Linked DNA regions of Lujinxingia sediminis. The protein of the gene in region 1 interacts with the protein of each later gene in a pairwise test. Links are inferred from orthologs where the notes say so. Each region holds a gene or a part of one and is shown on either strand. Other genes may lie near its edges. The genes, in order: ftsZ and rlmN.

Region 1 (6,874 bases):
GCGGCGGCTGGGAACGTCTCTGGCGGTGATCGCCGTGGGTCTGGGGCTGCCGTATCTGGTGCTTCAGGGTTACAGCCACACCATGCAGAGCGAGTACTTCCAGGTGAACTACCTCGATGTCGAGGGGCTCAATTACCTGGAGGAGCGTGAGCTCTTGGAGGCCGCCGAGCGCATTGCGGGCGAGAACATCCTCAACGTCGATCCGCGACGCATTGAAAGTGCGATGAGTGGGCTGCCTTTTGTGCGTTCGGTCGAGGTCGAGCGTCGCCTGCCCGACCGCCTGAGGATCACGATTGAGGAGTATGAGCCGGCTGCGCTGATCGCCGACGAGGGCATCTGGCTTGCAGATACCCGTGGCGAGGTCTTTCTGGCGATGGACAGCGCTCGCAGTATTGAGGGTCTCTGGGAGCTTCCGCTGGTGACCGGACTTACGCGAGCTGAACTCGTTGAAGATGAGGCGCGTCAGCGTCTGCTTGAGGCGCTCTCGGTGTGGGAGCTCTATCACGCCATGGGGCTCGATAAGCAGCAGCCGCTGAGTGAGCTGCACCTCGATTCGGTCCTGGGGCTTTCCATGGTGACCGCTGAGACGGGAACAGAGATTCGGTTGGGGTGGGGCCGCTGGCAAGATCGTCTCAGCCGATTGAAAGTCGTGCAGACCTCGCTGATTCGGCGAGGGATGGACGCGGAGTATGTATTGATTGACCAGGAGCGCGACTTGAGTCGCGTGACTGTGGGGCCGCGCACCGAGCCATGGATGCGCGAGGATGCGGCCTCCGCGGGGGCCTCGCCATAGGCGTGGCGAAGCCCCTTTGTATGACGGTACTGGAAGTTCATTTGTAGATGTTTCTGGACTCGTGATGGTCGCTACGTGGGGTGGCGAGGGCACGGGGTTCGGGCCGAGACCAGGGAAGGTGCGGAATGGCGAATCGACGTAATGGTGAGATTGTTGTTGGGCTTGATATCGGGACGACTAAAATCGCCTGCATCATCGGCGAGGTGACCCCTGAAGGGATCGATGTCATCGGGATTGGGTCGCACCCCTCGAAAGGGATGCGTAAGGGAGTGGTGATCAACATCGACGCCACGATCAACTCGATCAAGAAGGCCGTCGAAGAAGCCGAGCTGATGGCAGGCTGCGAGGTCAACACGGTGCACGCAGGCATCGCCGGCGGCCACGTGTTGGGCTTTAACTCTCACGGCATCGTCGCCATCAAAGATAAAGAAGTGAAGGGCGGGGATCTTGATCGCGTGGTCGACGCGGCCCGCGCGGTGGCCATCCCCATGGATCGTCAGCTGCTGCACGTGATCCCTCAGGAGTACATCATCGATGAGCAGGACGGCATCAAGGAGCCCCTGGGCATGACCGGGGTGCGCCTGGAGGCCAAGGTCCACATTGTGACCGCGTCGGTGACCAGCGTTCAGAACATCGTCAAGTGTGCCAACGCCTGCGGTCTCAACGTGGCCGACATCGTGCTTGAGCAGCTCGCCAGCAGTGAGGCGGTGCTCGGCGCCGACGAGAAGGAGCTCGGTGTGGCGGTGGTCGATATCGGTGGGGGCACCACCGATATCGCCATCTACAGCCAGGGAAGCCTTGTTCACACCGCTGTGCTTTCGGTGGGTGGGAACCACCTGACGAACGACATCGCCGTGGGCCTTCGCACCCCGATGGCCGAGGCCGAGCGCATTAAGCAGCGTTATGGCTGCGCGATGACCGGCAAGGTTAGCGCCGAAGAAACCATTGAGGTGCCCTCGGTGGGTGGGCGTCCGCCGCGGATCTTGAGTCGCCAGATCTTGAGCGAGATCATTGAGCCGCGTGTCGAAGAGATCTTTGCTTACGTGGCCCGTGAGATCAAAGAGTCGGGCTGTGAGGATCTCATCTCGGGTGGCGTCGTGATCACCGGCGGTACCACACTTCTTGAGTGCATGCCGGAGCTTGCTGAAGAAGTACTTGGATTGCCGGTGCGCCGCGGTGTTCCGCGCAATATCGGTGGGCTCGTGGATGTGGTGCGTAACCCCAAATTCGCCACCGGGGTTGGCCTTGTGCAGCATGGCGCTAAAGCGCCCGAACGCGCGCCTTTCGGCGAGAGCCATGGCAACCTCTACCAACGCCTGACCACGCGTATGCGCGAGTGGCTTGCCGAGATGTTCTAAGCCTGCTTGCTGACGGATGGGGGCGGTGCTATCGTCGCGCGAAGTCTCAGCTTTATGTGGAAACAAGGCGCGGAGTGTTACCGTTGTCCCTTGGAAGGAGGATGGCATCATGACCAAGTCCGTCCTTGCGGTAAGCGCGCCTTGAGGCGTATCATCTGCGCCCGCCCACGGGTGGGCACAGATGTTCAGTTCTGACTCAGGAGTCCAGGGAAAAGGTATGCTCGAGTTCGATGACGCCGATGTCTCAAACGCGGCAAATATTAAAGTGATCGGCGTGGGTGGGGGAGGCGGCAACGCCATCAACACGATGATCACCGAGGGGATCTCCAGCGTGGAGTTCATTGCAGCCAACACTGACTTGCAGGCGCTGGAGACGAACCTCGCCACGGTCAAGATTCAGCTTGGCGGAGCACTGACAAAAGGTCTTGGTGCCGGTGCGAATCCGGACGTCGGACGTAACTCGGCGCTCGAAGACCAGACCCGCATCGCCGAGGCGCTCAAGGGTGCCGATATGGTCTTTGTGACTGCCGGGATGGGCGGTGGGACCGGTACCGGCGCTGCGCCAATCATCGCGAGTATCGCCCGGGAGTTGGGCGCGCTGACTGTTGGTGTGGTGACCAAACCCTTCCAGTTTGAAGGGCGCCGCCGTCGTCGCTCCGCTGATGAGGGCATTCGCAACCTGGCCAGCGCGGTCGATACGCTGATCACGATCCCCAACCAGCGTCTGCTGGCGATCGCCGGTGAGCAGACCACGATCCTGGAAGCCTTCAAAAAGGCTGATGAGGTGTTGCTCTATGCCGTGCAGGGGATCTCGGATCTCATTACGGTGCGTGGTCTGGTTAACGTCGACTTTGCGGACGTGCGCACCATCATGACCGGCAAAGGGCTGGCTTTGATGGGCACGGGCCGTGCCTCCGGCCCGACCCGTGCGTTGGAAGCCGCCGAGACGGCGATCTCCTCGCCGCTTCTCGAGGATGTCTCCATCGAGGGCGCTACCGGCATTCTCGTCAACATCACCGGTGGCGTTGATATGACGCTCACCGAGATCAACGACGCGATGATGCTCATCGAGCAGGCCTCGCATGAGGACGCCAACATTATCTTCGGCAATGTGATCGAAGAGGATATGCGCGATGAGCTGATGGTGACCGTCATTGCCACGGGCTTTGACAAGGCGCGCGCCGAAAGCTCGGACTTCAGCGAGATGAGCCGCCGTCGCGAGTCGACGACGCGTCAGTCGGCCCCGGTCGCCGCAGCGCCCCGTCAGGCTGAGCCGCCTCGTGCGCCGGCACCGGTTGAAGAGGAGGTGGTCGAGAGTGTGCCCGCCCAGCGTGGTGCGCCTGCCTACCAGAGTGGTGCGCGCTACGATCGCGGCGCACAGGACTCGGTGACCGAGCGTCGCGCCTCCTTTCTGCGTTCGAACACGGGCAGTCACTCGGTACCCGGTGGCCTGAGCGCAACGGAGGAAGAAGAGATCGATACGCCGACCTTCCTGCGCAACTCGCGGCGGCGCAACGACTCCTGATCTTCGGGCGACGCGGTCGCTCAAAGCCCGCTCTCAATGGGAGCGGGCTTTTTTGTCTTTGAGAGCAGTTATGACAGGTTTGATTGAGAACGTCTCGGTCGTGCTGGTGGAGCCCCAGGATGACATCAACATCGGCAACGCGGTGCGTGCCTCCAAGAACTTCGGCATCGAAGATCTTCGGCTGGTGAACCCGGCGAACGCCGATCGCGAACGCATCGCGATCAGCGCGCCGCGCGCTCATGAGACCATCGATCGGATGGGCCGTTTTGGTTCGCTTGATGAGGCCCTTGATGATTGCGTGATGACTGTGGGGCTGACCGCTCGGGTGCGCTCGGCCCACTGGCGTGTCCTGGAGCCGGAGCAGGCCGCCGCAGAGCTTATCGCTGAGGCAGCAAAGGGCCGACGCGTGGCGATGCTTTTTGGTCGGGAGGATAGCGGACTTCCTAACAGCGCGCTTGATCGCTGTCAGGCGGTGGTCACCATCCCCACCAACCCCGACTACAGCTCCATCAATCTGGGACAGGCGGTGTTGTTGATGGTCTGGGAGGTCTCCCGAGCCCTTCGAAAGATGGAGGCCGGTGACGTGGAGACGGCCCCGAGGCTCGCCATGCAGACGGAGTGGCACTCCGAGTTTGACCCGGCACCGATGGCCGGGCTCACGCGGATGTTTGGCCAGGCGGAAGCAGCGCTCCAGGCCATTGAGTTTGTGAAGGGGAGCAGCAACGATCACATCATGCGCAGCCTGCGATCGGTCTTTTTGCGCGCGCGCCTCGATTCCCGCGAGCTGGCGATCTGGCACGGGATTTTTAAGGAGATCGTGGCGTATATGCGCCGCAAGGGCATGGAACCCTGAGCGAGGAGCGCTCAGTCCGCCGAGAAGCAGTAGTTGGTCTCGGCCTGCTCGTCGGCGTCGTAGCAGCGATGTCCATCGCGGCAGGCGTCGTCGCTCTCGCAGCTCTTAAGGCAGAAGCTGGTGTGGCGGTCGATCACCACGCAGGTCGCGTCCTCGGGGCAGTCCCCCGGGCGACAGCCGCGCACGGTGCAGAGCCCCCCCTCCACCGAGAGGTCGCAGCGCGCGCCGGAGGGGCACTCGTTGTCGGAGGCGCATTCCGCGCCGATCTGCGGCGCGCATCCGACGGCCAGCATCAGCGTCAGGGTGAGGATGGCAGGGAGCATGCGCGTCAATGGGAAGAATGGGAGCATGGGGCAACGTTCTGGCTGGAGTTCAGGTGGGCGCGACGCGCTGAGGCTGGCAGGATGCCAGCGACCCGGTCGTTCTACCGTCGCATTGAGATGCTGACAAGATGAAGCCAGCCAGCGCGAAGAGAGCAGGGGGGATGCTCGTGGGGCTTTCGGCCTCGGTGCTCACGCATCTGCTGGCGGTGGTAGTGCTGGCCTGGGTTGTTTCAGGACCGGAAGCGCAGACTGATGAGGAGGAGGCGGTCGAGGTGGTGCTCGAGGATTGGGAGCCACGCTTCGATGAGCCCGACGTCGAGGCTGTGCTGGAGGAGCCTCTTCGTCGTGAGAATCCACCGCTCCCGGATGAGACTCCTCGCCCCGAAGTGGTGCAGCAGGAAGAGCCTCCGCCTCAACAACCAGATCCGCAAGATGACGATGCGCAGCAAGAGCCGCAGCCGCCCTCAGACCAGGCGATCGCCGTGGAGTTGCAAAACCCCGATCCCGCCGAGGAGGAGCCCGAAGATGCGGAGTTCATCGCCGAGGTTGCCCGGCGCACCGATGTACAGATGGTGGCCGAGCAGACGACCCTGGAAGACGCCGAGGCACCCGAGCCCGACGAAGACGTCACGGCCCCGGAGCAGGAGGTCGCGTCGGATGCACCCGAGTACCTCGCCAGTGAGGCTGAGGTGAACGACGAAGATCTGGAGGGAGCTCGTGAAGATCAGGGCACCTCGGAAGAGGTCGTCGCCAGATCGAATGCTCCCTCTGAGGTCGGACGCGATGAGGAGGTTCCTGCCGCTCAGGCAGCGGTAGACCGGCGCGATGAGCCTGTGGTGGAGCCGCTGCCTGTGGCTGAGCCTGAGCCATCCGAACTCGCTGCAGACGATCTGGCCATGAGGCTCCCCGCCGATGAGGCAGCTGAGGTGCCGCTTGCTCGAGATCGCGCTCTGGATACGGCTGAGAGAGCCGAGACGTCTGATCCCAAAGAGGCACCGAGCACCACAGAGCCTCAAGATGCGGCGGCGTCCGGCGTCGCTGACGAGACCCTGGGGCCGGCACGTCTTTTCGGGCGAGATATGAAGGCTTACCAGGAGGTCTTCGAGGAGAGGGATGCAGAACGGGCTGATGAGATTGCCGAAGCGCGTGCCTCGCAGCGACGACGGTTGCTCAGCGGTTGGCAGGGAGACAGCGCGAAGCTGCGCGCGAGCCTGCAGAACTTCGTGCCACATGTGCAGGTGGGCAATCATACGCAGGTCAACGCCGCCTCGGCCGCCCACGCCACGATGATCGCGCGGATGCACCGCCGCTACATTCACCCGCAATGGGCCGAAGGGTTTGTGCGTCGCATTGAGTCCGACCTCTCCATGGCTCACCCCCTTAACAATCTGGAGTTGATGGCTCGCCTTGAGCTTGTGATCGACGGTGAGACGGGGGAGGTTGTCGATGTGGTTCGTCTGGAGAGTTCCGGCAACGAGTTCTTTGACGGGCAGGCGATCATCGTTGCCTGGAACATCACCTCGGTGGCACCCGTGCCCGATGAGGTCATCAGCCATGATGGCCGGGTCTACATCCACTGGGAGTTTGCCCGTGGACCACGCCTCTGCGGAACCTTCGGCGCACGGATTTTCAAACTGACCGAGCCCGGATCTGAGCGTCAGCTGGACATGTAATGAGGGGGCTGCGTGCTTGACTTTAAGGGTGGGCGCACCTAGTGTCCCGCGCCGTACGCAGCCTCGGCCTACTCTCCATGGGTGGGTTGCCGGGGAGTTGATGCGTACCGGAGCAATTCATTTTACTTCTGACCCAAAAGGAACCCCATGGCCCTGCATCCGGATCGCAAAGCGGAGATTATCGAACAGTTCAAGCGCGGTGAAGGCGACACCGGCAGCCCCGAAGTTCAGGTGGCGCTGCTGACTACCCGCATCAATGAGCTGCAGTCCCACTTTGAAGCTCACAAGCACGATCACCACTCCCGTCGCGGCCTGCTGAAGCTCGTCGGCCAGCGTCGCCGTCTGCTTG
Region 2 (7,018 bases), 280 kb from region 1 along the record:
GTCGAGATCAACCCGCTTGTGGTGACCGGCTCCGGCGACCTCATCGCCCTCGATGCCAAGGTCAACTTCGATGACAACGCGCTCTACCGTCACGCGGACGTGGAAGCGCTGCGCGATGTGTCTGAGGAAGATCCCGCCGAACTCGAAGCGAAGAAGCACGGGCTGAGCTACGTGAGTCTCGACGGCAACATCGGTTGCATGGTGAACGGCGCCGGTCTGGCCATGGGCACCATGGACATCATCAAGCACTACGGCGGCGAGCCGGCCAACTTCCTGGATGTCGGGGGTGGAGCGACCAAAGAAACCGTCGCCGAAGCCTTCAAGATCATCACGCAGGATGAGGCGGTGAAGGCCATCTTCATCAACATCTTCGGCGGCATCATGAAGTGTGACGTGATCGCCGACGGCGTGGTCAACGCGGTTCAGGAAGTGGGCCTGAAGGTGCCGCTTGTGGTCCGTCTGGCGGGCACCAACGTGGAGCTCGGCAAGAAGATTCTCAACGAGAGCCCCTTCGATATCGTGAGCGCCGACAGCATGGCCGACGGCGCCCGCAAGGCCATCGAGCTGACCCAGGGCTGATAGGCCCGGCGCAAACCAAGACGCGTTGACCGGCGCGAGCGCCCCTCAGAGTGGGGCGCCGCCCAGAGACATATAGAGGTTGAAGATGAGTGTAATGGTAGACGAGTCCACCCGGCTGATCGTGCAAGGGATCACCGGTTCGGTCGGTAGCTTTCATACCGAGCAGATGATCGAGTACGGCACCAACGTCGTCGGTGGTGTGACCCCCGGCAAAAGCGGCCAGAAAGTTCACGGCGCGCCGGTCTTCGATACGGTGGCTGAAGCTGTCGCGGAGACGCAGTGCAACGCCAGCGTCATTTACGTGCCGCCGCCCTTTGCGGCCGATGCCATCATGGAAGCGGCGGATGCCGGTGTGGAGCTCATTGTCGCCATCACCGAAGGCGTGCCCGTTCAGGACATGATCACGGTGGTGCGCTACCTCAAAGACAAGAACGTGCGCCTTCTCGGCCCGAACTGCCCCGGGGTGATCAGCCCGGGTAAGTGCAAGATCGGCATCATGCCCGGTCATATTCACCTCCCGGGTAAGGTCGGCGTTGTGAGCCGCTCCGGTACGCTGACCTACGAGGCGGTTGGTCAACTCACCGCGCTGGGCATCGGGCAGAGCACCTGCATCGGTATCGGCGGCGACCCGATCAACGGCATGAACTTCATCGATGCGCTTGAGCTCTTTGAGGCCGACCCGGACACCGAAGCCGTCGTCATGATTGGCGAGATCGGTGGTACGGCTGAAGAAGAGGCCGCCGAGTGGGTTCAGAAGAACATGAGCAAGCCTGTGGCGGGCTTTATCGCCGGTGCCTCGGCCCCTCCCGGAAAGCGCATGGGCCACGCCGGTGCGATCATCTCCGGAGGCAAAGGCACGGCCGAAGAGAAGTTCAAGGCCATGGAGGCCGCAGGTATTGCCGTCTCGCGCTCGCCGGCCGAGATCGGTGAGACCCTCAAAAAAGCGATGGGCTAAGTTCGCCCTTTGTTTTGATAGCGACACCAACATTCAACGATTGAATCTGGAGACACACGATGGCGATTGAACGCACCCTGAGCATCATCAAGCCCGACGGCGTGGAAAAGAACGTGATCGGCAAGATCATCGCGCGTTTTGAAGAAGAAGGCCTCACCCCGGTGGGCATCCGCATGGCGCACCTGGCCAAGCACGAAGCCGAAGGCTTCTATGCTGTACACAAAGAGCGTCCCTTCTTCGGTGAGCTCGTTGAGTTTATGACCCGCGGCCCGGTGGTCGTGATGGCGCTTGAAGGCGAAGATGCCGTGGCCAAGAACCGCGAGATCATGGGTGCTACCAACCCGGCGGAAGCTGCCGAAGGGACCCTGCGCGCGCTCTACGCCACCGACATCGGCGAAAACACCGTGCATGGCTCGGACTCGGCGGAGAACGCCGCGATCGAGATCAAGTACTTCTTCAGCGACGTGCAGCTTTTCTCGCGCGGCTGATGTTTTGAGGCCGTCGCCGGCGTTGGGCTGGCGACGGTCTTCACCTCGCGCCTTGCAGGGCTGGCGCAAGGTGAATGCTCAGCCAACGCACCCTTGTAGGGAATGCGTGTGTTGAGGTGGCGGCACGATTTGAGATCCTTTCGCACGCGGCGTAGGCTCAGTTCGGCCGCCTTTTTTCTGAGAGAGAGACACCCATGCGACGCGAACGCTCCCCGAGCATCGACCAGGCGCTCGAAGCGCTGAGCCAGGGCACCGACGAACTCGGTCCCATTGACCTGAAAAACTTCACACAGGCTGAGCTCAAGAAGTTGCTCGCCGAGGGGTTTGGCGAGAAGGCATTTCGCGCCAAACAGGTCTACCAATGGCTCTACCTGCACCTGGCCGACGATTTTGAGGCGATGACCAACCTCTCCAAGGGGCTGCGTGAGCAGCTCAGTGCGAAGGTGCGTGTCTCGTCATTGGAGTTCAACGGCTCGCATACGGCCAGCGACGGCACCACCAAGCTCACCTTTAAGTGTGACGACGGCGCGGTCATTGAGACCGTTTACATCCCCTCGGAGGGGCGCAATACGCTGTGCATCTCCAGCCAGGTGGGGTGTGCGATGGGCTGCACCTTCTGCTACACGGCGAAGATGGGGCTTAAGCGTAATCTTAGCACCGCTGAGATCGTTGAGCAGGTCGTGCAGGCGCGCCGGCGGATGGGGGAGGTCAACGGGCATATCGGCAACATCGTCTTTATGGGCATGGGCGAGCCGCTGCATAACGTCGATAACGTCATCCGCGCGATTCATATTTTGACCGATGAGCAGGGGCTGAACTTCTCGCGACGCAAAGTCACTGTCTCGACCTCCGGGTTGGTACCGGCGATCAAGCGCCTGGGTGAGGAGACCGATGTGCAGCTCGCCATCAGCCTCAACGCGACCACCGACGAGACGCGCGGGCAGATCATGCCCGTCAACGACCGCTGGGATCTGGAGACGTTGATGGCGGCGCTCAAAGAGTTTCCGTTGACCAACCGCGAGCGCATCACCTTTGAATACGTGATGATTCGCGATTTGAATGACACGCTCGAAGACGCGCAGCGCATCATTGAGTTGACGCGGGATATCCCCTCCAAGATCAACCTCATCCCCTTTAACCCCCACCCGCGCACGCCCTTCCAAACTCCGCCGGAAGAGCGTATCGACGCCTTCCAGAAGTATCTGGTCGATCGCAACGTCGGCGTGTACCGTCGGCGCACCCGGGGACGCGATGAGATGGCCGCATGTGGTCAGCTCGGTAAGCCCGGGGAGAAGGAGCCGCCGCATGTGCGCAAGCGGCTGGAAAAGTTTCGCAATGAGAGCCCGGCCAACGCCTGAGAGTGAATGGGTCGAGCACGTAGTTCATTAAAGCATCGGACGCCGTGGTGCGTCTGAACGGAGTGAGTCCAGGCATGAGTCTTTTGGTCGTAGGGTCGGTGGCGTTTGATTCGGTTGAGACGCCTTTTGGTAAGGCAGAAGAGGCGATCGGCGGATCGGCGATGTTCTTCTCAACCTCCGCCAGTTATTTCACCGACGTGCAGCTCGTCGCGGTGATTGGAGAAGACTTCCCGCAGGAGGAGGTCGACTTTTTGTGCTCCCGCCAGATCGACTGTGAGGGGCTTCACCGCGTCGCCGGCAAGACCTTCCGCTGGGAGGGCAAATACGGCTTTGATCTCAACGAAGCCATCACCCTCGACACCCAGCTCAACGTCTTTGGAGATTTCCACCCGGAGTTGCCCGAGAGCTACCGTGACGCCGAGATCGTATTTCTGGCCAACATTGACCCCAGCCTGCAGCTGGAGGTGTTGGAGCAGGTCAAAAATCCGCGTCTGGTCGTGGCCGACACGATGAACTTCTGGATCGATGGTCCCCGGCGCGATGAGCTTGAGCGGGTCCTGAGTAAGGTCGATATGCTGGTGATCAACGAGGGCGAAGCGCGCAAGCTCGGCGGCGAAGCCAACGTGGTCAAGGCGGCTCGCGCGATTCAGGCTCGTGGTCCGAAACATCTGGTGATCAAGCGCGGTGAGTACGGCGCGTTGCTCTTCAGTGGCGAGGAGATCTTCTTTGCGCCAGCTTACCCGCTGGAGTCGGTCTTCGATCCCACCGGGGCCGGTGACACCTTCGCCGGCGGGCTTCTGGGGTATCTGTCGAGCTGTGAGACCATTGGAACGAAGGAGCTTCGCCAGGCCACCGTGGTGGGCTGTGTGATGGCGAGCTTCTGCGTGGAAGACTTCAGCCTCAATGCGCTGCGCGATCTGAATACGAAGGCGATTGAAGAGCGCTTTGCGCTCTTTGAGCAGCTTGTCGGGTTTGGTCCGCTGGAGCCGCTGGACGCCTGAAGGCAACTGTGAATTGGGTCGGCACCCGCTGCCGCACTTGAACCTGGATGAGGTAGAGCCATGAAGATGTCGAATGCGTGGATGGTGTGGTTAGTGTCGGCAGGGTTACTCGCGACGGCCGCATGCGGTGGCGAGTCCAATGAGGAGGTCGACGCGGGCGTGGAAACCGGTGACGATACCGGTGGCGACTACGCGGAGGAGCCGGACTTTGCGGCGCAGTACGATATGCGCTTCAACGCCTTTGCGTTTGAGCGGGGCACGCCGGGCTTCTCACTCAACAGCCCCCTTGAGTACTTCCTGGATCAGGACCTGGACTACCCGGTCGTGGTGCTGGTGGAACTTCGCGAGATCGACACCGAGGCGGGCACCCTGCAGGTGCGCGGCGGGGCGGGACTCAAGACCAACACCGCCGGTGAGTATGTCTGGGATGAAGAGGTCGAGGAGCCCGAAGCGGCGGCCGGCACCATCGCGGCGAATGGCGACTTTGAGGCGACCTTGCCGCTTTTGAGCTTTGTGGCGACGGTGGAGTCGGGCGGTGACATCAACAAGACGGTGATTCCGATTCGCGACCTGGCCATCGACGCGAAGATTCAGGCTGACGCGGCTGGCGAGAACCCGGTGATCAATGACGGGATGCTCAGTGGTTTCGTGCTTCTCTCGGAGATCGAAGGTGTGGGGCTGACCATTGTTCCCGGGCAAGAGCCGCTTGCTCTCACCCAGCTCTTCGGCGGGCCGGAATCGGTGAACTACGACTACGATGAGGATGGTGAGAACGACGCCTGGCAGCTCAGCGCGACGTTTAGCGCCCAGCAGACCGTGATCGTTGAGTGAAGCGGTCGGATAGGGGTGAGTGAGCCCGACGGGCGCGAGTAAGCAGAGGGCCGATTGACACCGTCGATCGGCCCTCTTTACAATCGCCCCTTCGATCGGGTGACTCCGTTGGGTCTGAGGGACCGCATAGTGTGTGCGGTCGGCCCGACGCGTATTAGACGTAGGCGAAGCGTGGAACGCGAGAACCGACAGCTGGGGGAATATCGACTGCTGGCCCATCTGGCCAAAGGTGGGCAGTCGGCGGTGTTTCTTGCGGCGCGTGGTGGGCCGCACGGCTTCTTTCGGCCGGTGGTGATCAAGGGAATTCCCGACCGAAATCTGGGAGACCGCCGCTTTGAGGCGCTTTTTTATAAGGAGGCGACGGTCTCCTCGCGCTTCTCCCACCCGCATGTGGTGACGGTGCACGACGCCAAGCAGGTGGGCGATGAGCACTTTATGGTCATGGACTATGTGGCCGGTCAGACCGTTGCCGACCTGGCGCAGCGGGCGTTTGCGCAGGGGGACGGGTTGAGCCTTCACGAGTCGCTGCTCATCGTGGCGGACGCGTGTGAGGGCCTCGATTACGTGCACGACTTCGTGGATATCGATCAGCAGAGCTACTCGATCGTACACTGTGATATCAGCCCGCAGAACCTGATGGTGACCTATCAGGGAGTCACACGCGTCTTTGATTTTGGCATCGCGCAGGTGGTGGGGGAGACGGCGGCGGGCGGCGATGAGCTGATCGGCGGAAAGTTTGCCTACATGAGCCCCGAGCAATGCCGCGGTGAGGGAGTGGACGGGCGCTCCGACATCTTTAGTCTGGGGGTGATTGTCTATGAACTTGTCAGTGCGCAGCGCCTCTTCCGACGGGGGTCGGTCGAGGAGGTGAAAGAGGCGCTTTTGCACGAACCCTTCGATGCTCCGAGTAAAGTTTCGGAGTGGGTTCCGGCGGAGATTGACCCGATCATCATGCGTGCGCTGGAGCGCGATCCGGCAGCCCGTTATCAGCGTGCGGGTGAGTTTGGCGCGGCGATTCGGGGATATCTGACCGGGCTGGGCGTCGATCTCGAAGCGCTTCGTGGGGGACTCGGTGCAAAGGTCGCCGCGCTTTTTGCTCAGGAGCGTAGGGATGTTGCCCGCGCGCTCCGAGACGCCCGCGAGCAGATGAGTGACCAGGCACTCCGACCGGCCAGTGAGACCTCCGTGGAGGTTGCTACCTACCGCGCTCAGCTGGTTGCCAGCGAAGAGGCGCTGGAGGAGGCCACCGCCCGCGTTGAGGAATTGAGCGTGGGTGCGCAGCGCGGTGCGGAGCTCATCGACGCGCTCTCCGACGAGGTTCGCGCGCTGCGCCGTCGCCAGGGCTACTTTGTGGCGGCGATTGTGGCGCTCTCACTCTTTGCAGCTGCGATCGCAACGCTCTCGATGAACGAGGTAGGTGTTGCGGCGACTGCCAGCGCCGAGGCTGCGGAGCAGGATTGAGGCAGGGGCGTCTCACGCGCATCATGTAAGAACGTCGTCATGTATCGTAGGTACGTTTTTATAAAAAAAGCCCGGGCTCATGGAGCCCGGGCTTTTTTGTGTGCTTTATCGGAGCCTCAGCTCAGCGCATCGCGCACCGCGCCCACAAAGGCCTCCACGGCTGCTGGAATACCGGCGGGGTTCTGGCCGCCGGCCTGCGCCAGGGTGGGGCGTCCGCCGCCGCGCCCATCGACGTGGCTGGAGACGCGGTTGATGAGGTCGCCGGCTTTCACTTTGCGGGCTTTGAATGCGGCGTCGGTCACCACGCAGATGAGCGCGGCCTTCTCGTCGATCTCGCTGGCGAGC

What was found.
Region 2: the proteins of ftsZ (region 1) and rlmN interact in binary tests that used the Escherichia coli proteins (3 or more experiments, as listed by UniProt). The link is inferred for Lujinxingia sediminis from one-to-one orthologs.

Annotation. Positions count from the first base shown.
Region 1 is NZ_SADD01000001.1:1,004,616-1,011,489, forward strand. What follows is about bases 1,693-4,522. They hold ftsZ (cell division protein FtsZ), read left to right. Parts: upstream 1,693-2,368; coding sequence 2,369-3,676; downstream 3,677-4,522. Other genes in these bases: ftsA (cell division protein FtsA), read left to right, coding at 1,693-2,151; EA187_RS04130 (RNA methyltransferase), read left to right, coding at 3,747-4,522. Also shown: EA187_RS04115 (cell division protein FtsQ/DivIB), read left to right, coding at 1-793; more of ftsA, read left to right, coding at 919-1,692; more of EA187_RS04130, read left to right, coding at 4,523-4,529; EA187_RS04135 (hypothetical protein), read right to left, coding at 4,541-4,852; EA187_RS04140 (prolipoprotein diacylglyceryl transferase), read left to right, coding at 5,014-6,525; rpsO (30S ribosomal protein S15), read left to right, coding at 6,673-6,874. UniProt on the Escherichia coli protein: Essential cell division protein that forms a contractile ring structure (Z ring) at the future cell division site. The regulation of the ring assembly controls the timing and the location of cell division.
Region 2 is NZ_SADD01000001.1:729,352-736,369, forward strand. The notes cover bases 1,325-4,298. They hold rlmN (dual-specificity RNA methyltransferase RlmN), read left to right. Parts: upstream 1,325-2,216; coding sequence 2,217-3,380; downstream 3,381-4,298. Other genes in these bases: sucD (succinate--CoA ligase subunit alpha), read left to right, coding at 1,325-1,534; ndk (nucleoside-diphosphate kinase), read left to right, coding at 1,594-2,022; EA187_RS03025 (PfkB family carbohydrate kinase), read left to right, coding at 3,455-4,298. In the rest of the region: sucC (ADP-forming succinate--CoA ligase subunit beta), read left to right, coding at 1-579; more of sucD, read left to right, coding at 665-1,324; more of EA187_RS03025, read left to right, coding at 4,299-4,381; EA187_RS03030 (hypothetical protein), read left to right, coding at 4,442-5,212; EA187_RS03035 (serine/threonine protein kinase), read left to right, coding at 5,384-6,673; alaS (alanine--tRNA ligase), read right to left, coding at 6,790-7,018.